Regions from separate parts of the Streptomyces sp. CNZ287 genome, predicted to be linked through region 3. Evidence: riboswitches for the same ligand, from Rfam matches in the RefSeq annotation. Region 3 holds a riboswitch; each other region holds the start of a gene.

Evidence for each region. A riboswitch is a leader RNA that binds a small molecule or an ion and turns the genes downstream of it on or off. The one in region 3 is predicted to bind cyclic di-AMP.
Region 1: linked by a shared signal. The riboswitch ahead of FB457_RS05190 (aggregation-promoting factor C-terminal-like domain-containing protein) and the one ahead of FB457_RS31335 (transglycosylase SLT domain-containing protein) in region 3 are both predicted to bind cyclic di-AMP.
Region 2: linked by a shared signal. The riboswitch ahead of FB457_RS18890 (peptidoglycan DD-metalloendopeptidase family protein) and the one ahead of FB457_RS31335 (transglycosylase SLT domain-containing protein) in region 3 are both predicted to bind cyclic di-AMP.
Region 4: linked by a shared signal. The riboswitch ahead of FB457_RS33095 (LysM peptidoglycan-binding domain-containing protein) and the one ahead of FB457_RS31335 (transglycosylase SLT domain-containing protein) in region 3 are both predicted to bind cyclic di-AMP.

Annotation. Positions count from the first base shown of each region.
Region 1 covers NZ_VISV01000002.1:216,430-223,772, forward strand. The annotation lists gene FB457_RS05175 (beta-galactosidase) at 1-931, opposite strand, end outside; gene FB457_RS05180 (SDR family NAD(P)-dependent oxidoreductase) at 1,032-1,823, shown strand; gene FB457_RS05185 (FCD domain-containing protein) at 1,888-2,700, shown strand; gene FB457_RS05190 (aggregation-promoting factor C-terminal-like domain-containing protein) at 2,786-3,676, opposite strand; cyclic di-AMP (ydaO/yuaA leader) riboswitch at 3,683-3,857, opposite strand; gene FB457_RS05195 (LLM class flavin-dependent oxidoreductase) at 3,961-4,605, opposite strand; gene FB457_RS05200 (DUF397 domain-containing protein) at 4,938-5,186, opposite strand; gene FB457_RS05205 (Scr1 family TA system antitoxin-like transcriptional regulator) at 5,187-6,047, opposite strand; gene FB457_RS05210 (ATP-binding protein) at 6,283-6,735, shown strand; gene FB457_RS05215 (hypothetical protein) at 6,732-7,157, shown strand; gene FB457_RS05220 (sugar phosphate isomerase/epimerase family protein) at 7,321-7,343, opposite strand, start outside.
Region 2 covers NZ_VISV01000010.1:17,764-25,106, forward strand. The annotation lists gene FB457_RS18865 (ATP-binding protein) at 1-259, opposite strand, end outside; gene FB457_RS18870 (helix-turn-helix domain-containing protein) at 373-1,203, shown strand; gene FB457_RS18875 (DUF397 domain-containing protein) at 1,200-1,406, shown strand; gene FB457_RS18880 (PDDEXK family nuclease) at 1,631-2,530, shown strand; gene FB457_RS18885 (VOC family protein) at 2,584-2,949, shown strand; gene FB457_RS18890 (peptidoglycan DD-metalloendopeptidase family protein) at 3,153-4,274, opposite strand; cyclic di-AMP (ydaO/yuaA leader) riboswitch at 4,286-4,428, opposite strand; gene FB457_RS18895 (PP2C family protein-serine/threonine phosphatase) at 4,685-6,001, opposite strand; gene FB457_RS18900 (cytochrome P450 family protein) at 6,451-7,343, opposite strand, start outside.
Region 3 covers NZ_VISV01000024.1:36,094-43,436, forward strand. The annotation lists gene FB457_RS31325 (hypothetical protein) at 1-577, opposite strand, end outside; gene FB457_RS31330 (alkaline phosphatase family protein) at 876-2,162, opposite strand; gene FB457_RS31335 (transglycosylase SLT domain-containing protein) at 2,310-3,062, opposite strand; cyclic di-AMP (ydaO/yuaA leader) riboswitch at 3,066-3,226, opposite strand; gene FB457_RS31340 (L-serine ammonia-lyase) at 3,741-5,138, opposite strand; gene FB457_RS31345 (serine hydroxymethyltransferase) at 5,263-6,546, opposite strand; gene gcvH (glycine cleavage system protein GcvH) at 6,603-6,977, opposite strand; gene gcvT (glycine cleavage system aminomethyltransferase GcvT) at 7,080-7,343, opposite strand, start outside.
Region 4 covers NZ_VISV01000028.1:53,158-60,500, forward strand. The annotation lists gene eno (phosphopyruvate hydratase) at 99-1,382, opposite strand; gene FB457_RS33095 (LysM peptidoglycan-binding domain-containing protein) at 1,764-2,465, opposite strand; cyclic di-AMP (ydaO/yuaA leader) riboswitch at 2,542-2,706, opposite strand; gene FB457_RS33100 (LysM peptidoglycan-binding domain-containing protein) at 2,915-3,961, opposite strand; gene FB457_RS33105 (cytochrome P450) at 4,060-5,334, opposite strand; gene FB457_RS33110 (nucleoside triphosphate pyrophosphohydrolase) at 5,336-6,559, opposite strand; gene FB457_RS33115 (SurA N-terminal domain-containing protein) at 6,652-7,305, opposite strand.

The DNA.
Region 1 (7,343 bases), on a different contig from region 3:
CCCGCCAGTTGACGGCGCTGGGCGCCTGCTCCATCAGCATCCAGGGGCGCCCGCCGCCCGCCGAGCGGGTCACGTCGAAGGCGAGGGCCGCGCCGACGTGTGTCTCGGGGTCGTACGGGTCCTGGTAGAAGTCCAGTGCCTGGACGTCCTCGTGCGCCGCCCAGGCGTACGGGTCGACGGGCTTGTGCAGCGGCATGTGGTTGGTGGTGACGGGCACGTCGGGGGTGATCCGGCGCAGCGCCTCCTTCTCGGCGAGGTAGCACTGCAGCAGCGCGTCGTCGCAGAAGCGGGCGTAGTCCAGCACCTGGGCCGGGTTGGGGAAAGTGGGGGTGGTGCGCGGCGGGAACACCTCCTCGAAGGTGCCGTAGCGCTGGGACCAGAAGGTGGTGGCCCAGGCGGTGTTGAGCGCCTCGACGGTGCCGTAGCGCTCGTGCAGCCAGCGGCGGAAGTCGGCGGCGGAGACGTCGCAGTAGCAGCGGGGGTTGGAGCAGCCGTACTCGTTGCCGATGTGCCAGCTCTCCAGGGCGGGGTGGGTGCCGTAGCGGGTGGCCAGCTCGGTGACCAGGCGCACGGCGTGCTCGCGGTAGACCGGGCTGGAGGGGCAGAAGTGCTGGCGTGAGCCGGGCCACCTGCGGACGCCGTCGGCGTCCTGCGGCAGCACCTCGGGGTGTTGTTCGGTCAGCCACGGCGGCGGGGAGGCGGTCATCGTCGCCAGGCAGACGCGGATGCCGGCGCCGTGCAGGTCGTCCAGCACGCGGCCGAACCAGTCGAAGTCGTACGCGCCGGGCCGCGGTTCGACCAGCGCCCAGGAGAAGATGCCGGCCGTGACCATGGAGACCCCGGCCTCCTTCATCAGCCGGATGTCCTCGGCCCTCACCTCCTCCGGCCAGTGCTCGGGGTTGTAGTCGCCGCCGAAGTGGATGCGCCCCACGCTGCCTCCGCCCCTCTTGCTCAATTCTTAAATTACGAATTAACCTTGGGGAAACGTAGAAGTGCCGCGGCGGATCCGTCAACACCCGGAGCGTGAACTCGTGACAGCAGCCGGAGCCACGCAACTCCCGCACACCGCACGCTTCGACGGCCGCACCGCCGTCGTCACCGGGGCCGCCGCCGGCATCGGCGCGGCCACCGCCCGCCGGCTCGCCGCCGAGGGCGCCGCGGTCGTCGTCGCCGACATCGACGGCGACCGGGCGGAGGCCACGGCCGCGGAGATCCGCGCCGCGGGCGGCGCGGCGGCCGCGGCCGCCGCGGACGTGGCGGAGGAGGACGGCTGGCCCCGGATCCTGGCCGCGGCCGCGGACTTCGGGCCCGTCGGCGTCCTCGTCTCCAACGCCGTCGCCGTCGACGTCGCCCCCGCGCACGAGACGTCGCCCGCCTCCTGGCGGCGCCAGGTCGACGTCGGGCTGACGGCCGCGTTCCTCGGCTTCCGCGCCTGCCTGCCCGGGCTGCGCGCGCAGCAGGGCGCCCCGGGCGCCGCGGTGCTGGTCTCGTCGGTGCACGCCAGGCACGGCATCCCCGGCCACCCCGCGTACGCCGCCGCCAAGGGCGGGCTGCTGTCGCTGGCCGGCCAACTGGCCGTCGAGTACGGCCCGTCGGTGCGGGTGAACACCGTGCTGCCGGGACCGGTGCTCACCCGGCTCTGGGACCGCGTCCCCGAGGAGGACCGCAGGGCCAGCGCCGCGCAGACCGCCGCGGGGCGGCTGGGCGCGCCGGAGGAGGTGGCCGCCGCCGTCGCCTTCCTCGCCGCGCCCGAGGCGTCTTACGTCACCGGTGCGAGCCTGGTCGTGGACGGCGGCTGGAGCGTCGTAAAGTCATCGGCCTGAGCGGGGGCGCCGCGGGGGCGGCGGAGCACGGGCGGGCGGGGAGCTGAGGGAGGAGCGAGGGGGCATGGCGGGTTATGCGCGCCGCGGGGTGCACGGGCAGACGGTGGAGACCCTCGCGCACCGGGTGCTCGGCGGTGAGATCGCCGAGGGCGCCACCCTCGACCTCGCCGCCCTCCAGGCCGAGCTGGGCGTCAGCCTCACCGCGCTGCGCGAGTCGCTGAAGGTGCTGGCGGCCAAGGGCATGGTCGACGCCCGGCAGAAGCGCGGCACGTTCGTCCGGCCGCGCGCCGACTGGCACCTCCTCGACGCCGACGTGCTGCGGTGGCGCTTCGAGACCGCGGGCAGGCAGCAGGGCGAGGGCGCCGCCGCGCGGGCCGCCTCCCCGCTGCTGCGCGACCTGGACGAGGTGCGCGGGATCGTCGAGCCCGCGGCGGTCCGGCTGGCCGCGGTGCGGCGCACCGACGCGGACCTGGCGGCGCTGGAGGCGGCGCTCACGGCGATGGCCGGGGCGCGGGACGGCGCGGCCGAGGCGGTCGCCGCGGACCTCGCGTTCCACCGTGCCCTGCTGGCCGCCTCGCACAACGAACTGCTGGAGCGCATGGACCAGGTCCTCGCCAGCGGGCTGGCCGCCCGCGACCGCCTGGTGCACGGCCCCGGACACCACCCGAGCGACCCCGTGCCCGGCCACCGGGCCGTGCTGGCGGCGATACGGGCGCAGGACCCGGACGCCGCGGAGGCGGCGATGCACCGGCTCCTCGCCCAGGCGGCCCGGGACCTGGCCGAGTTGTCCGCCGGTGAGCCCGGCGCCGGCTCCGCCGAGGGTTCCGCCCCCGAGCCCGCCGGCGGGTCCGCCGCGGAGCGGGCGGCCGGGGCGTAGCCCGTACGGCGAACACGCCCCGCCGCGCGGACGGATCCGCGCGGCGGGGCGAGAGGAGAATCCCGCGGGCCAGGGCCCCCCGGTATCAGTACCAGTTGTTCGCCTGCCAGAAATCCCACGCGCCGCACGGGCTGCCGTAGCGGTCGTTCATGTAGTCCAGGCCCCACGTGATCTGCGTGACCGGGTTGGTGCGCCAGTCGTCGCCGGCCGAGGCCATCTTGTCGCCCGGCAGCGCCTGCATCAGGCCGTACGCGCCGGAGGTGGGGTTCGTCGCGGTGTGGTCCCAGCCGCTCTCGCGCTCCACGATGCTGCTGAAGCAGGTGAACTGGTCGGCGGGCACGATCTCCCGGGCCGCCGCCTGGATGCCGGACTCGGTGGTCGGGACGCTCGCCTGCGACGCCTCGGTGGCGCCGCCGGAGCCCTCGGACGCCGACGAGCCGTTCGGGTCGATCGACTTGTCGACCTTGCCGCCCTCGGTGTCGACGCGCAGCTCGGTGCCGACCGTCAGTGCGGCCGGGTTGTCGCCGATGGCCTCCTCGTTGTCGACGTACACCCGCTGCCAGCCGCCGGGCACGTCGTACTTCCCGGCGATCGTGGCCAGCGTCTCGCCGGCGGCGACGGTGTGCTCGACGTAACGCTGCTGCTTCTGCTCGGTCTTGGCGGCGCTCTGGTCGGCCTCGGCGGGCTTGCTGGCGGCCTTCTCATCCCCCAGGTCCAGCTCCTGGCCCGGCAGGATCAGGTGGGGATTGTCGCCGACGGCCTCCTTGTTGGCCTCGTACAGCCGCTGCCAGTCGGGACCGAACCCGTTGTCCTCGGCGATCTCCGAGAGGGTGTCGCCCTTCTCGACCGTATAGGCGTGCGCGGCGGTCGCCGCGATTCCGCCGGCGACGGGCAGGGCTATGCCCACCCCCGCAGCGGCGGCATAGCGGCGGGTGGAGCGCGACTTGGGCGCGCGCCGGGTGCCGGTTCCGGCCATGTTGGCTCGCTCTTTCTCCGACGCCTGCGAAGTGAGCTGTCGGGTTCGGGCTGGAGTTGCCCGGCCGCGTCGTGCTGTGCGGCTTCACCCCGAGTCGGGGAGTGCGGTGCGGTGCTGCCACCGTGCTCCTGCCGACGGAGAAGTGGTTCCCCCGCTCCTGCCCGAACGGCTGTGGGGACGACGGTTCCGGGCTCCGACGGGCAGGATTCGGCGTACCGGAGCACGGTGCTCGCGTGTGCGAACGACTCGGACACTAGGAGATCGAACGGCAGATCACAAGCGGATCACGAGGATCCATGCGGACTCTGACGCTCCGTGGTGACGCGCGCACCCGTGGGGCGGTTGTGGCGCGTGTGACGTTCGGCACGCACGCTGAGGCGCAGTGCCTCCAACAGGGGCTGCCCGGCCGGTACGACGAGACCGTGCACCCCGCGCTCCGCGGCGCCGGTGAGCGCGGTCCGCCAGGCGTCGGGACCCGCGGGCGCCGCCGCCGGGGTCCAGCGCCCGGCGCCCGGCTCCTCGTAGCCGGGTCCGGCGGGGGCGAGCCGGCGGAAGGCGGGCACCGCCGGTGCGACGGCGCCGAGTTCGGCGCACCGCCGGGAGTCGGCGGCGAGCGCGAGCCGGCCGCCGCTGAGCAGCACCACGGTGGCCAGCGCCCGGGCCAGCAGCGCGGCCTGCGGCACGTGGTCGGGCAGCGCGACGACCAGCCGCGCCCGGCCGGTGGCGGCGGCCAGGGCGGCGGCGAGCGCCAGCACGTCGTGCGCCGGGTCGGGACCGCCGTCCAGCCACAGTGCGTCGGCGCCCGCCGAGTCGTACGCCGCGCACTCCGCCAGCCAGGCCGCGGGCTCCTCCGGCAGCCGGGGGAGTAGCACTCCGACGCGGACCGCAGGCGGAACCGCGCCGGCGGACGGAGGTGGAGATGCGCTCATCGCGGGCCTCCCCGGGGGCTGACGAGGGCCATCGGGGGCATACCGTACGCCCATACCCTGCGGAAGGCAGCGGTGCGGACACCCACGGTTCATGATTTCTGGAATTTCATCTGCCGTGCCCCCGGGCGCCGTTGCGCGCCCGTACCCCGGCGAACGCCGAGGGAGGGGACCCCCCCGGGGTGTCCCCTCCCTCTCTGTGCTCCCGGCCGGTGGCCCACGTCAGTGCGGGTGGGCCACACCCCCGTTCGCCGGGATGGGCTCGCCGTCCGGCTCGGACGGCGAGTGGACCGGGCGGCGCGGTTGCCGGTGCGCGGGCACCGCGCCTGACGCGGTCACGCCGGGCTCCGCGACAGCAGGAAGTCGGCTTCGCCGGCCTTGGCACCCTCGATGAACGCGTCCATTTCACCGGGGGTGTAGATGAGGGCGGGACCGTCGGGGTGTGCCGAGTGCCGTACCGCTATGCGCCCGTCCCGCAGCTTCATGGCCTCGACGCAGTTGCCGCCGTTGCCGCCGCTCCACGGCTTGTGCCAGCCCTCGGTGCCGAGGTCCGCCGCCGGCATGCCGTTGTAAATGCGTTCCATTCACAGCTCCTTGCGGAAGTCCCGGAGGATTTCCTTCGTGCGTTTAGCCGTCGCCGCCTGGGCCGCCATGTGGTCCAGGGCGGCGAGGTGTGTGGCCACCTCGTGCCGGCCGTCGAGGTAGACGGCGCCGGTGAGGTACTCGGTGTAGATCATGTCCGGCAGCTCGGGCATGGCGAACCGGAAGAGGACGAAGGGGCTGTACGTGCCCGGGTGGTGGCCGGTGCGGAACTCCGCCATCTGGAGCGTGACGTTGGGCAGCGAGGCGATGTCGAGGAGCCGGTCGACCTGCGCGCGCATCACCGCGGCTTCGCCCACCGGGCGGCGCAGGACCGTTTCGTCCACGATGACCCAGAAGCGGGGCGCGTCCTCGCGGGTGAGCAGCTCCTGGCGCTCCATGCGGAGCGCGACGTGCCGCTCGATCTCCGCGGGCGCGACCCGGCCGAGGGAGCCGACCTTCAGCACGTGCCGCGCGTAGTCCTCGGTCTGCATCAGACCGGGCACGAAGTGCGGCTCGTACGACCTGATGAGCGACGCCGCGCCCTCCAGGCTCACGTACATGCTGAACCAGTCGGGCAGGATGTCGTGGAAGCGCTGCCACCAGCCGGGCTCGTTGGCCTCCTCGGTGAGCGCGATGAAGGCGTCGATCTCCTCCTGGTCGATGCCGTACGCCTGCAACAGCAGTTGCACGTACGGAACCTTCAGCGCGACCTCGGCGGTCTCCATCCGGCGCACGGTGGCGGGGGCGACGCGCAGGGTCTTCGCGGCTTCCTCGCGCTTGAGCCCGGCCCGCTCGCGCAACTCCTGGAGCCGCTTGCCGAGCACGACCTGCCCCACGGTCGGCGCAGACCGCGGTTCGCTCACGCCATACCTCCCTGTCGGAACTGCCTCAAGCAGTGTGCCACGCCCCGGGCTTGGCGAACACAGTGCAACAGCAACTCTGAAAAATTCACAGTGGGGGTTGCCAAGTGGCCGTGGCAGGGCCATAGTTTGGGATGTGAGCCAGTCCACACAGCCGTACCAGACGGGGGTCGTGACACAGGATCCCGGCTTGCCGGGATTCCGTTCGGGGGCCGGTGCGGTGCGGTGCGGTTTCGAGGTGCCAGGTCGGGCGGACGCCGTTATGGTCGCCCGCCGGCTGGCCCGCGAGCAGATGCACCGCTGGGGGGTGGAGGGCGAGGTGGGGGAGACTGCCACCCTCGTCCTCTCGGAACTGGTGACCAACGCACTGCTGCATACGGGGAGTCGGCGCATAGGGTGCGAACTGCGCTGTAGCGCCGACCGCCTGCGGCTGGCCGTCACCGATCAGGGTGTCGAGCCGGGAAGCCTGCGGGTGCAGCGGTCGTCCGCGGACGAGCAGGGTCGGGGGCTCCTGCTCGTCACCGCGGTCAGCAGTAGCTGGGGGGCATACGACGCGCGGCCCGGCCCGGGTCTGGTGGTCTGGGCGGAGCTGCAGCGCGAGGTGTCGGCGGCCGGGGGGGCCGCCGCGCCGCGCGTTTCCGGTTCCCGTACCGGGGCCGGCCCAGCCGCCGGTGAGCGGGCGGCCGGATGATGCGCACCGAGCCCGGCGGCCGGCTCCGGCTGGCCGTACCGGGCGCGGGTGCCGCGGCCCTCGGCTGCGACGCGGTGGGCGTGTCGCAGCGGATCGGCTACGACGTCATGGCCCGGCTTCCCCGCGTGGGCTGTGTCTTCGCCGACGGCAGCCGATGGTGGTGGATCGTGCCGGCCGGCGCAGGTCTCGGCCTGCAGTGGCCGCGGAGCGTGCACTACGCGCCGGGCGCCGATATCTCGGGGGCGGCCGCCGGCACCGGCGGGCCGGCGGCCGTACCCCGGCTGGTGCACCGGCCGGCCGACGGGGTCCCGTACACGCCGCCGATCCCGCTCTTCCTGGCGGTCTGCCGGCGTACGGGTGTCGAGCCCGCCTGGTCCTGCGATGTCGCCCTGGCGGCCGCGGGCCGCAGCGACGCCGCCTGAGCACCCGCGGCGGCCCGGCCGGCGGGCACCTCCTTGTTTCGGTTGCGGGGGAGGAGCCCGCGGCCGGCCCGCCGCGGGAATGACGAACCGCGGCCCGCGGCGCGGGTCCCGCGGATCGTGTCGTTCGCGCGTGCGGTGGCTACCGCGCGGTGCCGGGGTTTACTCAGTCCCGGCTGCGCAGCGCGA
Region 2 (7,343 bases), on a different contig from region 3:
GGCGGGTGTCCCGCATCGAGGTCGTGAGCGTGACCGGGACGCCGGTGCCCACGTGGCAGATGACGTTGGTGACAAGTTCGGTCACGCAGAGTTGAGCAGCGTGAACCACATGTGGCAAGCCCCAGAGCCGCAGGTGGCGTTGGAGAACGCGGCGTAGTCCGACAACCTCCTCGGGGTGGGCAGGGAAGTCCAGTTCCCAGCGCTTACGCACCAGGCACTTGCCCCAGACAGTGCGATCGGGGTGGTCGGTCTTGTGCATCTCCGGTCACGATCCTTTGATTGTTGCTCTCCGTATCTCTACAGTCGCCCAACGTGCGTAGGGTTTGAAGGGGATGGGTGTCCCAAGACCACCGTTGAGAGACGAGGACCTCCATGGCACAACGACCACGCGAGTTGACCCCCGACCGATCAGCACGCCACCTCTTCGGCTTCGAAATGCGCCGCTGTCGCGAACACGCCGGCATGAGTCTCGAAGGACTGGCCGAGGTCGTGAAGTACAGCCGAAGCCACCTGGCGCGGATTGAGGTGGCCGCCTACATGCCGCCGCCTGATCTGGCCGCGGCGCTGGACGCGGCCTTCGGGACGGATGGGATCTTCCAGAGGCTTTACGCGCTCGCCAGACACGAGGTGCACCCGGACAAGTACCGGCGAAGGATGGAGCTGGAAGCTCAGGCACGCGCCATCGGCGAGTACGCGGGAGTCCTGGTGCCTGGGATCGTACAGACGGAGGATTACGCACGCGCTGTTTTCCGGGCGCAGAAGCCCCGGGCCACCGGCGACCAGATCGAGGAGATGGTTACCGCCCGCATGGGACGGCAGGCGTTGCTGGCATCCGATCGACCGCCCGAGTTCTCGGCTGTTCTGGACGAAGCAGTGCTGCGTCGTCCGGTTGGAGGACCTGGTGTGATGGGCGAGCAACTCGACCGGCTGCACAAGTTGACGCACACGGAGACAACGGTGGTGCAGGTGCTTCCGTTTGTGCACGGAGAACACGCCTTGCTGGGTGGCTCGTTAGCACTGTTCACGCTGGAACGCGGGACCTTTGTCGCCTATGAAGAGAGCATCGGGACAGGTCAACTGCTGGAGGATCCGGAACTGGTCGACGCGCGTCGGCGCGCCTACGATCTGCTCAGGGCGTACGCGTTGTCGCCCAAGGATTCTGCGGAGCTCATCCAGTCGATAAAGGAGACGTTCTCGACATGAGCACGATCCACTGGGTCAAGTCCAGCTACAGCAACGGTGATGGCGGCGGGTGTGTCGAGTGGGCGCCGGTCGTTGCCGCCTCGGGCGTTGTTCCCGTGCGGGACAGCAAGGATCCCGATGGACCTGCCCTCGCGTTCTCTGCCGCGGGGTGGCGGGCCTTCGTTGCGGGCGTTCGGGCCGGAGAGTTCGCCGAGCGCTTCTGACCTTGCCCGAAGGTCCATGGTCCGGGAGTTATCCACAGGGGGAAGCGGAGGGTGGGGATCCGGGAGAGGGTGGGGGCATGACGGGGGAACTTGGGTCGCTGGGTGCGTTGGCGGCGGCGAATGGTGGGGTGTTGGTTTGTGCCGAGGCGTTGGCGGCCGGGTGGTCGTCCGGGGTGTTGGTGCGGCGGTTGCGGAAAGAGGGGTGGCGGAAGGTTCGGGCCGGGGTGTGGGTGGAGCCGGGGCGGGTTCCTGATCTGCGGTTGCGGTTGCGGGTGGCGCAGGCCGGGCGGCCGGAGCTGGTCGTCAGCCACAGTGCCGCGGCTCATCTCCTCGGGGTCGAAGTCCTCGCCGTGCGGCCCGAGTTCACCCACGTGCGGTCGCGGGGGCGGGCGCCCGAGGGGTGCCTGCTGCATCGGACCGCCCTGAGTGACGACGAGATCGTCAGCGTCGCCGGGCTGCGCGTGACCGACGCGTCGCGGACCCTCGTCGACCTGCTGCGTACGGCCGAGCGGGACGCCGCGCTCGTGGCCGTGGAGTCCGCCCTGACCCGGCGGCCCCTGGCGCCCGGCGGAGGGTGGCCGCGGCGGTGGCGCGAGCAGGTGACCGATCTGCATGCGGTCTCCGAGGCCCTTGCCGGCATCGGGCAGCGGCGGGGTGTGGTCCAGGCGCGGCAGCGGCTGGCGCTCGTCGATCCTCGCTCCGGCTCGCCCGCCGAAACCGTCGCGCGGTTGCGGATGTACGACGCCGGGCTGCGGCCGCTCAGCCAAGTGCCGTTCACCGCGCCCAACGGGCGGCGGATACGGGTGGACTTCTTCTTTCCGGTGGCGGGGCTCGTCGTCGAGATCGAGGGCTACGGCTTCCACGGCGGCCGGGCCGCCCATCGGGCCGACGTCGAGCGCTTCAACGACCTGGGGCGCTGTCCCGAGGTCCGGCGCATGCTCCGGTTCACCGCGGCCGATGCCTTCGAGCGGCCCCAGCGGATGCTCCACGCCATCCGCGCCGCCCTGGGTGAGATCGCCGCCGGGGGATCCCACCCTGCCGATGCTGCCGCCCGTGCGGCAGCGAGTGCCGGGGCCTCCAGCGCCGCTGCCGAGGTCACTGCCTCTGCCACCGCGGCTGCCTGAATCGCCGCCGCTGGTCTGCCCGCGATGTCCGCCGTGCGTGGCAGGCTGCCGCCATGGACGCCTGCGTCAGGAACATCGTGCTCGACTGCGCCGACGCCCGTCAGCTCGCCGACTTCTACACGCAGTTGCTCGGCATGCGGGTCATCCGCGAGGACTGGATGGTGATCGCCAAGGACGAAGACAGCTTTCCACGGCTGGCATTCGAGGAAGTCGAAGGCTACCGGCCGCCGCTCTGGCCCGATCTCGACCGCACCTACCCCCAGCAGATGCACATTTGCTTCGGCGTCGACGACTCCACCGCCGCCGGCGAGCTGGCGCTGCGGCTCGGGGCCACGCGGCTCTCCGAGGCGGGGGGCAGTTGCCCGGTGTTCGCCGACCCCGCCGGGCATCCGTTCTGCCTCTGCGGGCCCGGGGAGTAGGTCCCGGGAAAGTGCCGACGGCCCTGGTGTCGGGGGGTCGGCCACCAGGGCCGCCGGCGGTCTCGGTGCGTGCTCGGACGCCACGGGGGAAGTTGCGTTCGGGCACGCCGGAGACGTGGGAGAGGGGTTATGGGGGCTTGCGGTCCGTGCGGCGGGTGGCCGTCCCGGCCGTGAGGGCCGGGGCGCTGGGCCCGCCGGGTGGATCAGACCGGGGCGCCGTTGTTGCGCAGCCAGGCGAGGGGGTCCACTGCGTCCCCGCCGCCGGGTCGTACCTCAAGGTGCAGGTGCGGGCCGGTGACGTTGCCCGTGGCGCCCACGCGCCCGATGACGTCGGCGGTCGTCACCTCGCCGGAGGACTGGATGATGGAGGACAGATGGCAGTACCAGACTTCGGTGCCGTCCTCGAGCGTGAGGACGATGCGGTAGCCGTACGAGCCGGCCCAGCCGGCCTCGGTGATCGTGCCGCCGTGCACCGCCTTGACCGGGGTGCCGGTGGAGGCGGCGAAGTCCTGGCCCGTGTGGCCCGCGGCCCACATGTCGCCGGACTCGCCGAACGTCGAGGTGAGCGTGTAGTTCGCGACCGGGGCGACGTAGCTGGCGGCGAGCTTCGCGAGGCGCTCCGCCTCCGCCTTGCGGCGGGCTTCCTCTTCCGCCTTGCGGCGGCGCTCCTCCTCCAGGCGGCGCTGGCGCTCCTCTTCCGCCGCCTTCGCCTCGGCGGCCTCCTCGGCCGCCTGCTTGGCGGCCTCGGCCTCGGCCGCCGCGCGGGCGGAGGCGTCGGCCTCCGCCTGCTGCTGCTCGGCCTGCTCCAGGATGCGGGCCCGCAGCGCCTCGCCGGAGTCGGCGGGCTGGTTCGCGGTGTCGGTGTCGCTCGCGTAGCTGACCTGGGTGAGCGGAGCCGTGGTGACGACCGAGTCGGAAGCGGGCTCCTCCTCGCTCGGCATCAGGTCGCCGACGCCCGGCAGGCTCTCCGCGTCGGGGAGTTGGGCGCCTATCCGGTTCGCCACGGTGTCGACCTGGTCGGGCATGGATATCGCGACCGGCGGCTTCTCCTGCGCCGTGGCCATACTGCCCGCGCCGACGGCGGCGAAGACACCCACGCCGAGTACGGCGCCGCTGCGCGCCATGCTGCCGCCGCGCTGCCGGGGAAGGCGCCGACGGCCGCGGGAGGGAAGGTCGTCCTCGGGGAGGACTTCGTCGACCGGCTCTTCGGCGGCGTGACCGGTGGGCGCATACCCCTCGGGGGCGTGGCCGCCGGGCGCATAGCCGTCGTAGCCGTAATCGTCATAGCCATGGCCGTAGCCAGGCCCAGACCTGTAGGACGCCACGAAGGCGTACTCCTTTCCTTCCTTCTCGCCTACCGGGTTAGCTGACGGGTTCGGAGCAGGAAGGTCTCCTACGGGCCGCTTCCTCGCGGAAGTTGGCCCGATTCACCCCAAGGTGGTGGTTCCCCGGTTCCCTAGGTGTTGCCGTTGCTGCAGTTGTGACTCGTGCGGGATTCGGCGACGGCGCACGGTGCCGCCTCTTGCGACGGCAGTGACGACCGCGCTGCGTTACCGCACGCTAGCGGACGACGGCGTTCGATTCCAAGTCGTTCCCGTTATTCAGTTGTGCTTCACCGCGGACGATCCGGGCATGCACCAGCGGAAACGGACAAGTTGACGCCCTGATTACGCGCAGTGAGGTCCGGTCGTTAGCTGATCGTGCATCAGTTGTTATGCGGAGGGGCGCTGTTCCGCTACGGAGCGTGTGCGGCCGGGGGCGAGTCCGGCGGCTCCGCGAACGGTGTACGGGAGCGGGCGAGGGCGAACAGCGCCATGTCGTCCGCGATCCTTCCGCCCGTATAACGGGTCACGTCGTCCAGGAGGGTGTCCAGCAGTTCGTGCGGCCCGTCGAACAGCCGGCCGTCCAGCCGGGTCAGCGGATCGTAGAAGACGCCCGCCTTGTTCCGCGCCTCGGTCACGCCGTCCGTGAAGAGAACGAGCGCCGCGCCCGGCGGGAACTCCTCCTCCATCAGCTCGTCCGGCCACGTACCCAGGTCGCCCATGCCCAGCGGCAGCGCGTGCTCGTGCGGGTGCAGCGTGCGCGCCGCGCCGTCCGGCCCGAGCAGCAGCGGCGCCGGATGGCCGCGGTTGAGCAGCCGCAGCGCGCCGCCCTCGCGGTCGACCTCCGCCAGCACCGCGGTCGTGAACCCCTCCACCCGGTCGAGGCCGCTGCGCCCCGTCTCCTGGCGCTGCAGCGCGCGTTCCAGCCGCCGCGCGACTCCCGCGAGCCCCGCCTCCTCCTCGGCCGCCTCCCGGAAGGCGCCGATGACGACCGCCACGGACTCCACCGCCTCCAGCCCCTTGCCGCGTACGTCGCCGACGATGCAGCGCACGCCGTACGGGCCCTCCTGCACGGCGTAGAGGTCGCCGCCGATCCGGGCGTCGGCGTCCGCGGCCTGGTAGCGGGCCGCGACCCGCAGCGTGCCGAAGCCGTCCGGCGGATTCGGCAGCACGGCACGCTGCGCGGCGACGGCGACATGGCGGGCGGAGGTCAGCCGGCGGTAGTTGCGCTGGATGAGGACGTTGATGCCGACCGCCAGGGCACCGAGCACGGCCTGCGACACCATATGGGTGAGTGCGTGGGTCCTCGTGGCGGTGCCGTGGAGGATTTCGAGCACGACGTTCACCACCAGGGCGGCGACGGCGACGGCGACGGTGCCGCGCAGAGTGAGCAGCGCAGCGGCGACCAGCGGGGTGGTCTCGAAGACCGGCAACGATCTCAGCCCCTCCGGCGTGAACCAGAAGAACACCGCTCCCACGACGATCAGCACGGCCGGCAGCCACCGCAGCACCCAGCGGACCCGCCGCTCACCGCCGGTGGCATTGGGACGACTGGACCGGACCATCTGGTCCAGCGCACTGTTACCCACGCGGTAGGCCCGCCCCTTCTCGTACGGGGCGCGTCGCTCGGCGTACGAGCCGCTCTTCGCGCCGTGCGAAGCGCGGCCCCCGCGCGGGCCGCCCTCGTCCTGCCCCGCGCCCTGCGCGCCGTCCTCCCGCACCGGCTGCACCTGCCCTCTCCTGCGCTGCCCTTCCAGTGCTGTCCTCCCCATGCGGCCGACACGCGGGCCCTTGCCGTCGTCCCTCAAGGTTCCGCGTCCCGGGCGGGACGGCGACCGGGCGGGGCCCAGGCGGGTTACAGGTGGCGTTTCGGGCGCCATTGCGGCCAGGGTGTGACGGGCATACGAGCAGCGGACCGGCGGACCGCACGCAGAGGGTACAGCCGAACGGGTAGAGGACCGCCCGGCTCCGGCGCGCGCGACGTGCGCACGCCCCCCGGCTCTCCCAGCGCCCCGCGCGCCCCGTGCACGCCCTACACCCTGGGAATCCCCGGACAACTGACGCCATCTGTCAGCCGTCCGGCGTCAGCCACCGCCAAGCACCACCCACCGCCAAGCACCACCCGCCGCCACGCGCCCGCCGCCGCCACGCGCCGGCCCCCGCCACGCGCCGGCCGCCGTCAGCCGAGGCGTACCGGGAAGGACTCCAGGTCGTTCTGCGTCAGGACCGGCAGGTTGCGGAGCTCCCCCAGCGGCACCGCCGCCCGCAGCTCCGGGAAGCGGGCGAAGAGCGCCGGCAGCGCCACCGCCGCCTCCAGCCGCGACAGCGCCGCGCCGGGGCAGATGTGCGGCCCGTGCCCGAAGGTCATGTGCCGGATCGGCGTCGCCCGCGTCACGTCGAAGGCGTCCACGTCCGCCCCGTGGTGCCCGGCGTCCCGCCCGATCGCGCGGTACGAGATGACGACGCCCTCGCCCTTCTCGATCACCGTGCCGGCGATCTCGATGTCCTCCGTCGCGAACCGCATCAGCAGGTGGGTCACGGGCGGGTCGTAGCGCAGTGCCTCCTCGATCGCCGTCTCCCACGTCACCTTGCCCTCGCGGACCAGGGCGAGCTGCTCGGGGTGGCTCAGCAGTCCGCGCACGGTGGTGAGGAGGAGCGTGATCGTGGTCTCGTGCCCGGCCGCGATCATGGACTTCAGGTTGCCGACGACCTCTTCCTCGGTCAGCGGCTCGCCGCCCTCGTCGGCGAGGATCAGCGCGCTCGTGAGGTCGTCGGCGGGCTCCGCGGTCTTCTGCCGCACCATGTCGGTAAACACGCGGTCGAGTTCCGCCATCACCGCGAGCCGCTCCTCCTGCGGCGTGAGCATGGAGAAGAAGGCTTTCCACAGGCGCATCTGCCGCGGTATCTCCGATTCCGCGACGCCCATGAGCGCGCACACCACCCGCATCGGCAGCGGCTGCGCGAAGACCTCCTTGAGGTCGACCACCCCGTCGCCCCCGGCCGCCGCGGCCGCAAGGGAGTCCAGCAGTTCGGCCGTCACCCGCTCGACCACCGGCCGCAGCGCGTCGAGCC
Region 3 (7,343 bases):
TGCGGCCGCGGCCGATCGCGTACCGGGCGAGGGCCGGCCCGGTCTCGAACGGCGGCGGCCAGGCGTGCGCGTCGGCCGCGCCGGCCTCCGCCAGCGCCGTGAGCAGTGCCGGCAGCCGCCCCCGTACGCGCCCCAGGGTCTCCTCGAACTCGCCTGTACTGCCGCGGCGTACGGTCAGGACCGCCCACGCCGCGTGCCGCCGGTGCAGCGGCGGCGGCGCCAGCAGCTCCGGCCAGGGGTCCGCGCCGGTCTCCGCCGCCTGCTCCAGGAAGGTCCAGGCGCGGTACAGCTCGTCGGCCAGCAGGTCGCGGAAGCCGGCGGTCACCTGCCCGGTGCAGGTGCGGACCGGCTCCGTGGGGGTGAGGACCGCCACCGGCGCCTGCGGTGCGGCGGCCGCGGCGTCGAGGGCGACCGGAATCCGCCAGTCCCAGGCGGCCCAGGTGCCGAAGAAGTCTGTCGGCAGTCCGGCGCGGCCGGGTCCTCGGCCTCGCGTACGGTACGGGCCGCCAGCACCGACCAGGCCAGCCCCGGCAGTCCGCCGAACGGCGCCGAGTCGAGGCCGCGGGCCCTCGCCCACGCCTTCACCCCGGTGGCCAGCCGGGCGAAGGCGGGGCGCCGGGCGGCGACCGCGGCGTTGCGACGCCTGGCACGCACGCTCGCTGCGTTGTCGGGGTCGGCCGAAGAGGCCCGCTATGCGGTCGGCCCTCCGCCTTGCGATCGCACGCACCAGACGCCTGGGGGTACCGCCCACGCGCGCTTGCGCGCTGTGGGGGAGCCCGCCCAGAGGGCGGACGGCGCTATGTGCCAGACAGGGCCCAGAAGCGCCCGGCGGCGCCGCTCCAGCGAATAACCCGGCTGCCCGGGCGGGGCCCGGGTCAGGGGAGCAGGGACTCCCGCAGCACCCGGCCCTCCGACTGCGCGGGCGGGGCGACACCGAGGATCGCCGACATGGTCGCCGCGAGGTCGACGTGGCGCGGATCGCGCGGCGCACGGCCGCGCCGGATCCGGTGGCCGGCCAGGATGAGCGGGACCGCGGTCTCCGCGCGGCTTCCGTGGCGGCCGTCGAAGCCCTCGGCCGGCGGGGTGAAGGAGAGCGCGTACGGCGCCGCCAGTTCGAGCACCAACTGGCCGTACTGGGGCGCCATCCGCAGCGCCGCCTGGTCCGCCTTGGTCAGCACCGCCGCGACGCCTTCGGCGTCCGCGAGCGCCGCGCGGGCCCGCTCGATCGCGGCGGCGTCGGCGGCCCCCGCGCCGAGGAGGTGCACGGAGGCGATGCTGCCGCCGGAGACCAGGACGGCATCGGTCTCCGGCGCCGGCCGGCCGCCGGACCCGATCACCTCGGGCGTGAAGCCCGCGGTGGCGAGGGCGGCGACCGCCTGCGCCGCCATCGGCGTCTTCCAGCCCGTCATGCCGTGGTCGCCGGTGACCACCCAGGTCGTCCGGCCGTAGAGGCCGAGGTCCTTGACCGTCCGGATCAGCCGCCCGATCCCGGCGTCGGTCTCGCGCAGGGTGTCGAGCATCCGGGGGTCGTCGGGCCCGAACGCGTGCCCGTCGCCGTCGAGGTCGCTGGAGTAGACCGCCAGGAAGTCCGGTCGCCGGGTGAGGGTCACCGCGGTGCCGCCGCTGTCGACGGGCCGCCCGGTGAGCATCGCGACCGCGTCGTCGACGCGCGCGCCGATGCGCCCGCCGGGCTGGGTGTAGAGGCCGTCGGGATCGCCGTACGAGGTGCCCTTGTCCTGGAGGATGAACCACTGCGCGGACCCGATCCGGATGCCCTGCGGCCGCCACGCCTGGGCGAGGCCCTCGACCGCGCTGTCGCGGCTCTGGCCGCGGGCGACGCCGGCCGCCTCGTCGTAGTAGTAGGCGGCGTTGCGGGTGCGGTCCGGGTGGGCGCCGCAGGAGACGGCCGTCCACGACTGGTTGGTGATGCTGGCCATCACGCCGGTGCTGGTGGTCAGCGAGCCGGCCCGTACCAGCGACGTCAGGTGGGGCATCGGCGCACGGCCGTCGAGGTAGTCGATGCCGAAGCCGTCGAGGGCGACGAAGATCAGCAGGCCGCGCGTGCGGGCGGCGTGCGCGGGCACGGCGGCGAGCGGCGACGCGAGCGCGCCGGCCACGGCGCCGGCGAGGACACCGCGTCGGGAGAGAGAGGTGGCGGACATGGGGCGACCGTAGAAGCGAAACGCTCCCGGCCGGCGAGCACGGGGTGAACGGGCCGCGAATTCCCGCGTCCGTGCCGTCCGGACGCGCCGCGGGCCTCACCGCCGGAGCGGAGGGCGCCGGTGGGGACACCGGCGCTCTCCGGTGGGTCAGTACGGCCCGTAGACGTTGTCGATCGAGCCGTACCTGTCGGCCGCGTAGTTGCACGCGGCGGTGATGTTGGCGACCGGGTCGAAGCTGTCGGTCGAGGTGCCGGGTACGTGGTAGGCATCGAAGGTGGGAGCGATGACCTGGAGCAGGCCCTTGGAGGGCGTGCCGTTCACGGCGTTGATATCCCAGTTGTTGATGGCCTGCGGGTCGCCAGCGGACTCCCGCATGATGTTGCGGTAAATGCCGTCGTAGGTTCCCGGGATGCCGTGCTCGGCCATGATGTCGAGCGACTCCCGGATCCAGCCGTCGAGGTTGTCCGGGTAGCTCGTGACGGACGCGCTCGTGGTCTTCAGGCCGGACTCGGATTCCTTCGGCTCGCTCGTGTCGGCCTTGGCGCCGAGGGAGAGTTCAAGGCCGGGGAGGATGAAGTGCGGGTTGTCGCCGACGGCCTCGCGGTTGTCCTTGTACAGCTTCTTCCAGCCGCCGCGTACGCCTTCCTTGTCGGCGATCTTCGCCAGGGAATCTCCGGCGACCACGGCATAGGTGGCCGCTGCCGCGCCGGTGGTCGCCGCGGCGGGGGCCTCGGCGCGTACGCCGGTCTGGGGGGCGGAAGCGGGGACGGAGCCGGCGGCGGATGCCGAGGACGCGCCGATCAGCGGGGCGGCGATCGCGACGCCGCTGACGCCGGCGAAAGTGATGCCGCGGCCGATCAGACGCAGCTTGGGACGGCGGTGCTTACCTCTTGCGGGCATGGGTCTTTCTCCTCCTGCGCCTGCGAGGTGAGCTGTCGGGTTCGGGCTGGAGATGCCCGGCCGCACCGCGGTGCGACTTCACCCCAAGCCGTTCCGGAATCCGGGCCGGCGACTTACCTATGGGTCCCCCGCTCCTGCCGTGTGTCATTAGGGAACGGTTTCCGGATGGCGGCAGGATTCGGCGTCCACCCGGCTGGCGGAGACTTAAGCATGTCTTTCCGGTCCGGACAAGCTGCGGAACTCGTCCGGCCAATACGGGACCGGCTCACGGGCCGGATGGGCGCCGCCGCGGAAAGCGGAGAGGGCCGCAACTCGCTTTCGGAACACGGAAACTGTGAATTCCCCCCGCCGGTGCCCGCGGCCGAACGTGATTCGCGTCACCGGACGGAGGGGGCCAGTCGGTCAGAGGCGGGGGGGGGGGGGGCGATCGGGGGCGAATCCTTCAAATAGTACGTATCGCCCGTCGGGGAATATCCGACAAGTCCGTTTGTTCTTGGCCGTCCGGTGACGCGTATGAGCGGCGGGAATTCACGAATTCATCGCGGAGAACCCGTTCGCCCGTGAGGGCGAAGGGGCGTCAACTGCCCAAGGGGAAAGGACGTTTTCCGGATCGCCGCCGGATTGCGGGCGGAAAAGGGGGAGTTGGCGGCGCCGCCGGAAAGGCACTCGCCAACTCCCTCAGCACTCCACCACGTTGACCGCGAGGCCGCCGCGGGCCGTCTCCTTGTACTTGACCTTCATGTCCGCACCCGTCTCCTTCATCGTCTTGATGGCCTTGTCGAGGGAGACGAAGTGCTGGCCGTCGCCGCGCAGTGCCATGCGGGCCGCCGTGATGGCCTTGACCGCCGCCATGCCGTTGCGTTCGATGCACGGGATCTGGACCAGGCCGCCGATCGGGTCGCAGGTCAGGCCCAGGTTGTGCTCGATGCCGATCTCGGCGGCGTTCTCGACCTGTTCCGGGGTGCCGCCGAGGATCTCGGCGAGGCCGCCCGCGGCCATGGAGCAGGCGGAGCCCACCTCCCCCTGGCAGCCGACCTCCGCGCCGGAGATGGAGGCGTTCTCCTTGAAGAGCATGCCGATCGCGCCGGCCGCGAGGAGGAAGCGGACCGCGGTGTCTTCCTCCCCGGCGCGGCTGTCCCTGCCCGGTACGAAGTCCGCCGCGTAGTGGAGGACCGCGGGGATGATGCCCGCCGCGCCGTTGGTGGGGGCGGTGACGACGCGGCCGCCGGCGGCGTTCTCCTCGTTGACCGCCATCGCGTAGAGGGTGACCCACTCCATCGCGTGCGCCGCCGGGTCCCCCGCCGCGCGGAGCTGGCGGGCCTCGCCGGCGGCGCGGCGGCGGACCTTCAGGCCGCCGGGGAGGATGCCCTCCCGGCTGGTCCCGCGGGCGACGCAGTCGCGCATGACCCGCCAGATCTCCAGCAGCCCGGCGCGGATCTCCGCCTCGGTGCGCCAGGCGCGCTCGTTCTCCAGCATCAGCGAGGAGAGCGACAGGCCGGTCTCGCGGGTGCGGCGCAGCATCTCGTCCGCGGTACGGAACGGGTGCTTCAGCACGGTGTCGTCGAGCTTGATCCGGTCCTCGCCGACCGCCTCCTCGTCGACGACGAAGCCGCCGCCCACCGAGTAGTAGGTCTTCGCCAGCAGCGTCCCGCCGTCCGCGTCGTACGCGGCCAGCGTCATGCCGTTCGCGTGGTACGGCAGCGAGCGGCGCCGGTGCAGGACGAGGTCGGCGGAGGCGTCGAAGGGGATCTCGTGGTCGCGCCCTATCTCGGCGCCCAGCAGGTGCAGCCGCCCGGTGGCGCGGATGCGCTCCACCTCGCCCTCGGCCCACTCGATGTCGACGGTGCGCGGCGAGTGGCCCTCCAGGCCGAGGAGCACGGCCTTGGGGGTGCCGTGGCCGTGGCCGGTGGCGCCCAGGGAGCCGAAGAGTTCGGCGCGTACGGCGGCGGTGTGGGCCAGCAGGCCCTCGTTCTTCAGCCGGCGCGCGAACATCCGGGAGGCCCGCATCGGGCCGACCGTGTGCGAGCTCGACGGGCCGATGCCGATCGAGAAGAGGTCGAAGACGGAGATGGCCACTCGGGACTCCCTTGTCCTTGCGTGGGGCGTGCGCGTGCGTGGTGCGGGTGGTGACGGGTTGCGCGTACGGCCCCGGGCCCGGCCGCCCGCCGCGTCGAAGCGGCGGGCCGCCGGGCCGTACGGGCTACAGGCCGGGGTACAGCGGGTGCTTCTGCGCCAGGGCCGTGACCCGGGCGGCGAGTGCGGCCGTCTTCGGATCGTCGGAACCCCAGCGGGTGAGGGGTGCTTTGAGGGCTTCCGCGATGACGTCGGCGACCTCCTCGAAGTCCGCGGCGGTGAAGCCGCGGGTGGCCAGCGCGGGCGAGCCGATGCGCAGGCCGGAGGTGATCATGGGCGGGCGGGGGTCGTCCGGGACCGCGTTGCGGTTGACGGTGATGCCGATCTCGTGGAGCCGGTCCTCGGCCTGCTGGCCGTCCAGCTCGGACGCGCGCAGGTCGACCAGGACCAGGTGGACGTCCGTACCGCCGGAGAGCACCGAGACGCCGGCCGCGCGGGCGTCGTCCCGCAGCAGCCGCTCGGCCAGGATCCGGGCGCCGTCCAGCGTGCGCCGCTGCCGCTCGCGGAACTCCTCGGACGCGGCGATCTTGAAGGACACCGCCTTGGCCGCGATCACGTGCTCCAGCGGGCCGCCCTGCTGGCCGGGGAAGACCGCCGAGTTGATCTTCTTGGCGAGGGCCTGGCGGGAGAGGACGACCCCGCCGCGCGGGCCGCCGAGGGTCTTGTGCGTCGTGGTGGTGACGATGTCCGCGTACGGCACGGGGTTGGGGTGCAGGCCCGCGGCCACGAGACCGGCGAAGTGCGCCATGTCGACCATCAGCAGCGCGTCGACCTCGTCGGCGATCCGGCGGAAGCCGGCGAAGTCGAGCTGCCGCGGGTACGCCGACCAGCCGGCGATGATCAGCTTCGGCCGCCGCTCCTTGGCCAGCCGCTCGACCTCGGCCATGTCGACCTGGCCGGTCTCGGCGTCGACGTGGTAGGCGGCGACGTCGTACAGCTTGCCGGAGAAATTGATCTTCATGCCGTGGGTCAGGTGCCCGCCGTGGGCCAGGTCCAGGCCCAGGATCGTGTCGCCCGGCTTGAGCACCGCGAACATCGCCGCCGCGTTCGCCGACGCGCCCGAGTGCGGCTGGACGTTCGCCGCCTCGGCGCCGAAGAGCGCCTTGACCCGCTCGCGGGCCAGCTCCTCGGCGACGTCGACGTACTCGCAGCCGCCGTAGTAGCGGCGGCCGGGATAGCCCTCGGCGTACTTGTTGGTGAGGACCGAGCCCTGCGCCTCCAGCACGGCGACCGGGGCGAAGTTCTCCGAGGCGATCATTTCGAGGGTGGACTGCTGGCGCTTGAGTTCGGCGTCCACGGCGGCGGCGACCTCGGGGTCGACCTCGTGGAGCGAGCCGTTCAGAAGGGACATGGGACCTTCCGGGGAAAGAAGAGGGACGCGGTCGGGCGGGGCTGCGGCGGCGGAGCTCAGCCCGCGGTGAACTCGGTGTACTCGGCGGCGGACATCAGGTCGGCGGCCTCGGCCGAGACGCGCACCCGGAAGAGCCAGCCGTCCTCGAACGGGCCGGAGTTCACCAGCGCCGGGTCGTCCACGACGTCCTGGTTGGTCTCGGTGACCTCCCCGGTCACCGGCGCGTAGAGGTCGGAGACGGACTTCGTCGACTCCAGCTCGCCGCAGGGCTCGCCCGCGGTGACCGCGGCGCCCACGTCCGGCAACTGGACGAAGACGACATCGCCCAGCGCGTTCGCGGCGTGGGCGGTGATGCCGACGGTGGCGACGCCGTCGGCGGTCGCGACCCACTCGTGTTCCTTGCTGTAGCGCAGGTGCTCAGGGTTGCTCATAAGGCGATTCTCCAGGATCGGGACGTCAGAGGCGTAAAGGGGCGCTGGTGGCGCGGTCGGGGGACTGCCGCGGGAAGGGGCCGGTGGCTCTCGCGGAGCCGGTCAGGGGCGCTTGTAGAACGGCAGGGCGACGACCTCGTACGGCTCGTGGCTGCCGCGGATGTCGACGCCCACGCCGGTGGCCGCCGAGGGCCCGGGACCGGCGTGCGCGGCGTCCACGTACGCCATCGCGATCGGCTTGCCCAGGGTGGGGGAGGGGGCGCCGGAGGTGACCTCGCCGATGCGCCGGCCGCCGGCCACCACCTCGTACCCGGCGCGCGGCACCCGCCGGCCCTCGGCGACCAGGCCGACCAGCACCCGCGGCGG
Region 4 (7,343 bases), on a different contig from region 3:
CTCCCCGGGCGGCAAGCGGTGGTCGGCCCCGGTCGCACCTTACGCGGTGCGGCCGGGGCCGGGGGCGTCCGACGCCGATGTCGTACGGGTCGGCCCGTTCAGCCGTTCTTGTAGCGCGGGAAGGCGCTGCGGCCCGCGTACTCGGCGGCGTCGTCGAGGATCTCCTCGATGCGCAGGAGCTGGTTGTACTTGGCGACCCGCTCGGAGCGGGCGGGGGCGCCGGTCTTGATCTGGCCGCAGTTCGTGGCGACGGCCAGGTCGGCGATGGTGACGTCCTCGGTCTCGCCGGAGCGGTGGGACATCATGCACTTGAAGCCGTTGCGCTGGGCCAGCTCGACGGCGTCCAGGGTCTCGGTGAGCGAGCCGATCTGGTTCACCTTGACCAGCAGCGCGTTGGCCGAGCCCTCGTCGATGCCGCGCTGGAGCCGCTCGGGGTTGGTGACGAAGAGGTCGTCGCCGACGATCTGCACCTTGTCGCCGAGGCGCTCGGTCAGCACGTGCCAGCCGGCCCAGTCGTCCTCGAACAGCGGGTCCTCGATGGACACCAGCGGGTAGTCCGCGACGAGCTGCTCGTAGTACTCCGTCATCTCGGCGGCGGAGCGGCCCTTGCCCTCGAAGACGTACACGCCGTCCTTGTAGAACTCGGAGGCGGCGACGTCGAGCGCGAGGGCGACGTCCTGGCCCGCGGTGTAGCCGGCCTTCTGGATCGCCTCGATGATGAGGTCCAGCGCGTCCCGGTTGGAGTCGAGGTTTGGCGCGAAGCCGCCCTCGTCGCCGAGTCCCGTGGACAGGCCGCGCTCCTTGAGGACGGCCTTGAGCTGGTGGTAGATCTCCGCGCCGCAGCGGACGGCCTCGGAGAACGACTCGGCGCCGATCGGCGCAATCATGAACTCCTGGATGTCCACGTTGGAGTCGGCGTGGCTGCCGCCGTTGAGGATGTTCATCATCGGCACCGGCAGCACGTGCGCGTTGGGACCGCCGAGGTAGCGGAACAGCGGCAGGTCGGATGCCTCGGAGGCGGCGTGCGCGACGGCGAGGGAGACGCCGAGGATGGCGTTGGCGCCGAGGGAGGACTTGTCGGGGGTGGCGTCGAGGTCGAACATCGCCTGGTCGATGAGGCGCTGCTCGGTGGCGTCGTAGCCGACGAGCTCGGGGCCGATCTGCTCGATGACGGCGAGCACGGCCTTCTCGACGCCCTTCCCGCCGTAACGGGCCTTGTCCCCGTCGCGCAGCTCCAGGGCCTCGAAGGCGCCGGTGGAGGCACCGGACGGAACGGCAGCACGGCCGGTGCTGCCGTCGTCGAGGCCGACCTCGACCTCGACCGTGGGGTTGCCGCGGGAGTCGAGAATCTCTCGGGCTACGACGACGTCGATGGACGGCACGGTGTCTCCTTCGGAGGGATTCGCTACGGGTTCCGCCCTGAGCCTAGCCGCCCCGGGTGACGGCCCCGGCGCGCACCCGGCCGCATCCCGCGGTACGAGACGGTTCGGGCCGCGGAGCGGGGACGGGCCAGCGGACGCGGCGCGGGACGGGAGCCGCCGGGGGCGGGCCCGCGGCGGCGGGGCCCGCGGCGGCGGGTGGCGTACGGCGTGGTCGTCCCGGCCCGCGCACCGGACGGGCCGGGACGGCCGCGCCGTACCGCGGCGGCGTGCCGGGCCGCAGGCGGCACCGGTGGGCACCAGGGGGCGGCAGGCGGCGGCGGTGCACAGGGCGCGGGCGGGCCGGCCGGCTCGTGGTCCGGTGCGGCCCGCCCGCGCGGGGAGCTAGTTCACCTTCAGCTTCTGTCCCGGCCGGATCAGGTCCGGGTTCTCGCCGACGACCGGCTTGTTGTCCTCGTACAACTGCTGCCAGCTCTCCGCGCCGTGCCGCTGGGCGATGTCGTCGAGGGTGTCGCCCTCGCGGACCTCGTAGTAGAAGCCGCGGAAGACCGTGCGGGACTCCGGCTGCGTCTGCTCGGCGGCGCCGCTGGCCTCGGTGCCCTCCGGGGCCTCCTGCGGCGCCTGCTCCTGCGCCGCCGGGGCCGGCAACGTCTGGGCCTCCTGCGGCTCCTGCGGCGGCTGCGGCTGCGGCTGCTCCTGCGGCGGCGGCTGCGGGGCCTCCTGTGGCGCCGGTGGGACGATCTGCCCGGCGGCCGGACCGCCCGCCGCCAGACCCGCGCGCGGGCCGCAGTTGGGCCACGCGCCCGGTCCCTGCATGGAAAGCAGCCGCTCCGCGACGGCGATCTGCTGCTGCTTCGACGCCAGGTCGGCGCGCGGGGCGAAGCTGCGGCCGCCGGCGGCCTCCCAGCTCGACTGGGAGAACTGGACGCCGCCGAAATAGCCGTTCCCCGTATTCGTCGACCAATTTCCGCTGGACTCGCAGGCGGCCACCCGTTCCCATGTATCGATGGGCGCCGCGGACGCGTGCTGGGCGCCGAGCACCGGCAGCCCGATCGCGGTTCCGGTGGCGCCCATGAGAACGACCACGCGGGAGTGTGTGCCAAGGCGTGCCTGTGCGGTGGGGCGGCGGTGCTTACCCATTCCGGCAGGAAGAAGCATGGTGCTCTTTTCTCACCGACGCCTGCGAGGTGAGCTGTCGGGTGCGGGCTGTGAGTGCCCGGCCGTACGTCATACGTGCGGCTTGACCCCAAGCCGTCCGGTCCGCCTTCTCGTTGGACCGGAGCGGCGCTTACCGTGGGTCCCCCGCTCCTGTCAGCGGTGCTTCATGCACAGGTGGCCCGGGTGAACGCCGACAGGATTCGGCGTGAGGCGATCACCGGGGCTCGCGTTGGCGAGCGATGTGACGGTAAGCACATAGGCGTGTGCGATTCAAAGACCTCGGAAAATGCCACGCCCGGTTTTAGGTCCGTCAGGTAGCCCGGTCAGCCGATTACGTCAAATATGACTAATCCGCGCGGCCTTCACCCGTCGACTGTTCAGTTCCCGCTCAATTCGAGTTCCTGACCAGGCTTGATGGTGTCGGGGTCCTCACCGAGGGAGTTCTTGTTCCCGTCGTACAACTCGGACCATCCGCCCGACAGGGAATGCTCGCTGGCAATATCCGAGAGGGTGTCACCCGGTCGGACGGTATAACTGCCGCCGCCCGCCGCGGCGTCGCGTCCCGAGGCGTCGCTCTTGCGGTCCCCGCCGCGCTCGTCCGCGTCACCGGGGATCTCGGCGATCCACTCGCGACCCGGCTCCGGCGGCTCGGTCTCGTCGGGCGACTGGGAGGCGCCGGGGGTCTCGACGGCCTCACGCGGGGCCCCGGGGGAGCCCGGCGAGGACGGGGCTCCGGACGGGGCCGGGGTCGCGGAGGCGTCCGGGGCGCGGTGCCGGCCGGAGCCCTCGCCGGAGGCGGTGTCGTCGTCCCGGCCGCTCCGTTCGCCGGAGCCGCCGTCGCGCTCGTCCGGGTCCTGGCCGCCGCGGTGCTTGCCGCCGCCCTTCCGGGAGTCGTCGCCGTCCTTGCGGTCGCGCTCGTCCTCGCGGTCCGTACGCCCGTCCTCGTCCTGGCCACGGGAGTCGTCGTCCGGGCTCGGGGCGAGGGTGGGCGGCGCCGTCGGCAGCAGCGGCAGCTCGGCGCCGGGGTCGACCTCCGGCACCCCGCCGTCGCCGTCCAGCCCGGCGTCCTCGGCGCACTCCGGCCACGCCTTGTCGGCGCCCATGCCGGCGAGAATGCGCTCGGCGACCGTGATCTGCTGCGCGCGGCTGGCGTAGTCGGGCTGCGAGGCGAACTCCTCGCCGCCGTACTCCTGCCACATGTCCATCGTCAACTGCAGGCCGCCGTAGTACCCGTTGCCCTCGTCGGCGCTCCAGAGCCCGCCGCTCTCGCACTCGGCGACCCGGTCCCACGTGCCGGCGTCGGCGGCGCTCGCGCCACTCGCGCCCAGCAGCGGCAGGGCGAGACCCGCCCCGGTCGCACCGGCCGCGACGACGAACGCGGGGGCCTGGCGGGGACGTCGGTGGCGTCCGTTACCCGAGCGCATGCGAGTGCCTTTCGTTCCCTGTGTGTTCGAGCCAGTGGCCGAACTTAATACCGAACCACCGCCGATCACAAGTTGATCGCCTGATAGTCACGCGCAGATCACAACGAACGCCCGAAGTGCACCGGAAGCGTCCGCAGGCCCCGCATGATGAGCCCGCCGCGCCACCGCAGTTCGGATGTCTCGCCCGCCAGCCGCAGGTCGGGAAGGCGGCGCAGCAAGGTACCCAGGGCGGTCTGCGCCTCCAGTCTTGCGAGGGGGGCGCCGAGGCAGTAGTGGATGCCGTGGCCGTAGCCCACGTGCTGATTGTCACGCCGGGACAGGTCCAGGGTGTCGGGGTCCGCGAAGCGCGCGGGGTCGCGGTCGGCGGCGGCCAGCACGACGAGCACGGGGTCGCCCACGGCGACGCGCTGCCCGCCGATCTCCAGCGGCTCGGTCGCGAACCGCCACGTCGCCAGCTCCACCGGGCCGTCGTAGCGCAGCAGTTCCTCCACCGCGGAGGGCAGCAGCCCGGGATCCGCGGCCAGCCGGGCGCGCTCGGCGGGGTGGGTGAGGAGGGCGTACGTCCCGTTGCCGATCAGGTTGACGGTGGTCTCGAAGCCGGCGAAGAGCAGGATGAACGCCATGGCGGCGGCCTCGTTCTCCGTCAGCTTCTCGCCCTCGTCCGAGGCGCGGATGAGGCCGGAGATCAGGTCGTCTGCCGCGGCGTCGCCGCCGCCGAGCGCCGCGCGCTTGCGGTGGATCAGCTCGGCGAGGTAGGCGCGCATCTTCTTCACCGCGCGCGCGACGCCGCCGCGCGGGCCCTTGCCGTGGTTACGAGGCCCCGGGGGGCGTCCCCCGGAGGAATGCAGCATCACGGCGGCCCAGTCGCGGAAGTCGTCCTGGTCCTCGGCGGGGACGCCGAGGAGGTCGCAGATGGCGTAGATCGGCAGCGGGAAGGCGAACTCGTGGATGAGGTCGGCCTCGCCGCGGTCCGCGAAGCCGTCGATGAGGCGGTCCGTCAGCTCCTGTACGCGGGGCGCGAAGGCGGCGACGCGGCGGGGCGTGAACGCCTGGGAGACCAGCCTTCGCAGCCGGGTGTGGTCGGGCGGGTCGATGTTGAGCAGGTGGGTCATGAGGCCGGCGCTGCGCTCGCCGGGGATGCCGGTCTTGTCGCTGTGGTGGTGCGCGGGGTTCTTGGACAGCCGGGGGTCGGCGAGGGCCTGGCGGGCGTCGGCGTAGCGGGTGACGAGCCAGGCGTCGACGCCGCTGGGCACGGTGGTGCGGTGGACGGGCGCGTGGGTGCGCAGCCAGGCGTACGCGGGGTAGGGGTCGGTGGCGAACTCCCAGCTGAAGAGCGCGGGCTCGGGCCCGTCGCCCGCGGGCGGACCGGCCACGTCAGCGCGCGCCGGAGGACCCGGCGGAGGACGGCCCGTCGGAGGCGGTGGAGTCCTCCGCAGCCCTGCCGTTCGTGCCCGGCGGAGCTTCGGCGGTGGTCGGCCCTGCCGCGTCGTACGCACCGGTGCCGCCGCCCCCGTCGGCCGGCTCCCCCGCGCCCGCCTTCTCCGCCGCGAGGATCGCCTCGCGGTACGTGCGCGCCGCGGCCCGCAGCGCCGTCTCCGGCTCCACGCCCCGCGCCTCGGCCCGCAGCGCCAGCGCGAGCAGTTCGGCGCCGAACCCGTCCACGGGATCGACCGCGGGCGCGACCGCGCCGCGGCCCTCCCGTACGGCGGCGTCGGCCTCTTCCTGGCGAACGCCGTTCCCCGCGGCCGCCGGAGCCCCGTTCCCGAGCCCGGCCCGTCCCCCGCCGGGCACCTGCACCGCCAGGCCCGCCGAGCGGGCGCGGCCCGCCAGCTTCGCCACCAGCGACAGCGCCGGCTGCGCCAGCGGCACGCCCTCCGTGACCGACGAACGCCGCTTCTCTATGGCCTTCTCGCGCAGCCAGTGCGCCTTCACGTCCGCCGGGGTCTCGGCCACCGCGTCGCCGAAGACGTGCGGATGGCGGCGGACCAGCTTCTCCACGAGCGTGCCCGCCACGTCGTCGATGGAGAAGGGCTCCTCGGGGTCCTCCTCCGCGATCCTGGCGTGGAAGACGACCTGGAGCAGCACGTCCCCCAGCTCCTCGCGGACGGCCCCCAAGTCGCCGGACTCGATCTCCTCGACCAGCTCGTAGACCTCCTCCAGGCTGTGCGCCGCCAGGCCCGCGCTGGTCTGCCCGCTGCTCCAGGGGCACTCGCGCCGGATCCGGTCCATCACCTCGACCACGTCGACCAGCCGGGCGCCCGGCACGTCGTACGAACCGGGCAGCAGCTCCAGCGACGGCATCTCCACCCGCCCCGAGCCCGCCAGCCGGGCCAGCCCGTCCGTCAGCGCGGGCTCGCCGTCCGCCGCGGCGACCACGACGACGGTCGCGCCCCCGGCGCAGGCGTCGACCAGCTCGCGGGCGTCGGGCACGGCGGTCTCCACCTCGACGCCCGCCTCCCGCAGATACGGCACCTGCGGATGCGCGGCGTCGGCGCACAGCACGCGGTCGGCGCCGCGCAGCGCCTCCCACGCGGGCCAGGACAGCAGCCCGGGGGCGATGCGGTGGGTGGTGGTCAGCAGGACGATTCGGCCGGTCACGTCCCCGACCGTAGCCGACGCCGCCGACAACCCGGGCACCGGCGGCCGGGGAACGACGGGCCCGGACGGGGCCTACGCCCCGCGCCGCCCGGTCACTGCTGGGGGAGGGCGCCGTCCTCCGCGGTGGCGTTCACCTGCTTGATCCACGGGGTGTCGGCCTGCCCCAGCCGCACCTGCTCGTTGTCCCACTTGCCGAACCGCGGGCTGACGTCGATGCCCAGGTCCTTCGACGCCTCGACCAGCACGCCGCCGAGCCGCGCCTGGCCCTCCTGCGTCTGCGGGTTGATGCCCAGCTTCTCCACCAGCCCCTGCACCATGAGCTGCTGCTTGTAGTGCGTGTCCAGGCCCTCCGGCGGGATGCTGTACTGCTGGAGGTACATGGCCTCGAGCTGCTTCTCGCCGCCGACCGAGTCCGCCTCCGCCCGGCGCGTGCGCTGCACCTCGCCGCGGGGGACGGTCACCCCGTGGCTCTCCGCGGCCTGCTCGATGACCCGGCCCTGGAGCATCGTGTTCAGCGTGTCCACGCTGAGGTCGCCGCTCTGGTCGATCATCTCGTCGGCCTGAGGGCTGGCGTTCTGCGCGGCGCGCACGTCGGCGACCCGGTTCTGCAACTGCGAGACCGTGATGCGCTCGTCGTCGCCGAGCACGGCCGCGGCTCCCGCGCGCGGTTCGCCGCTGCACGAGCTGAGCAGCGGCACGGCCGCGATGAACGCGGCGGCGGTTACGGCGAGCGCTGTCCTGCGCATGGCGGCCTCCTGGGCGGCTTTCCTGCGGCGGCGTGCCA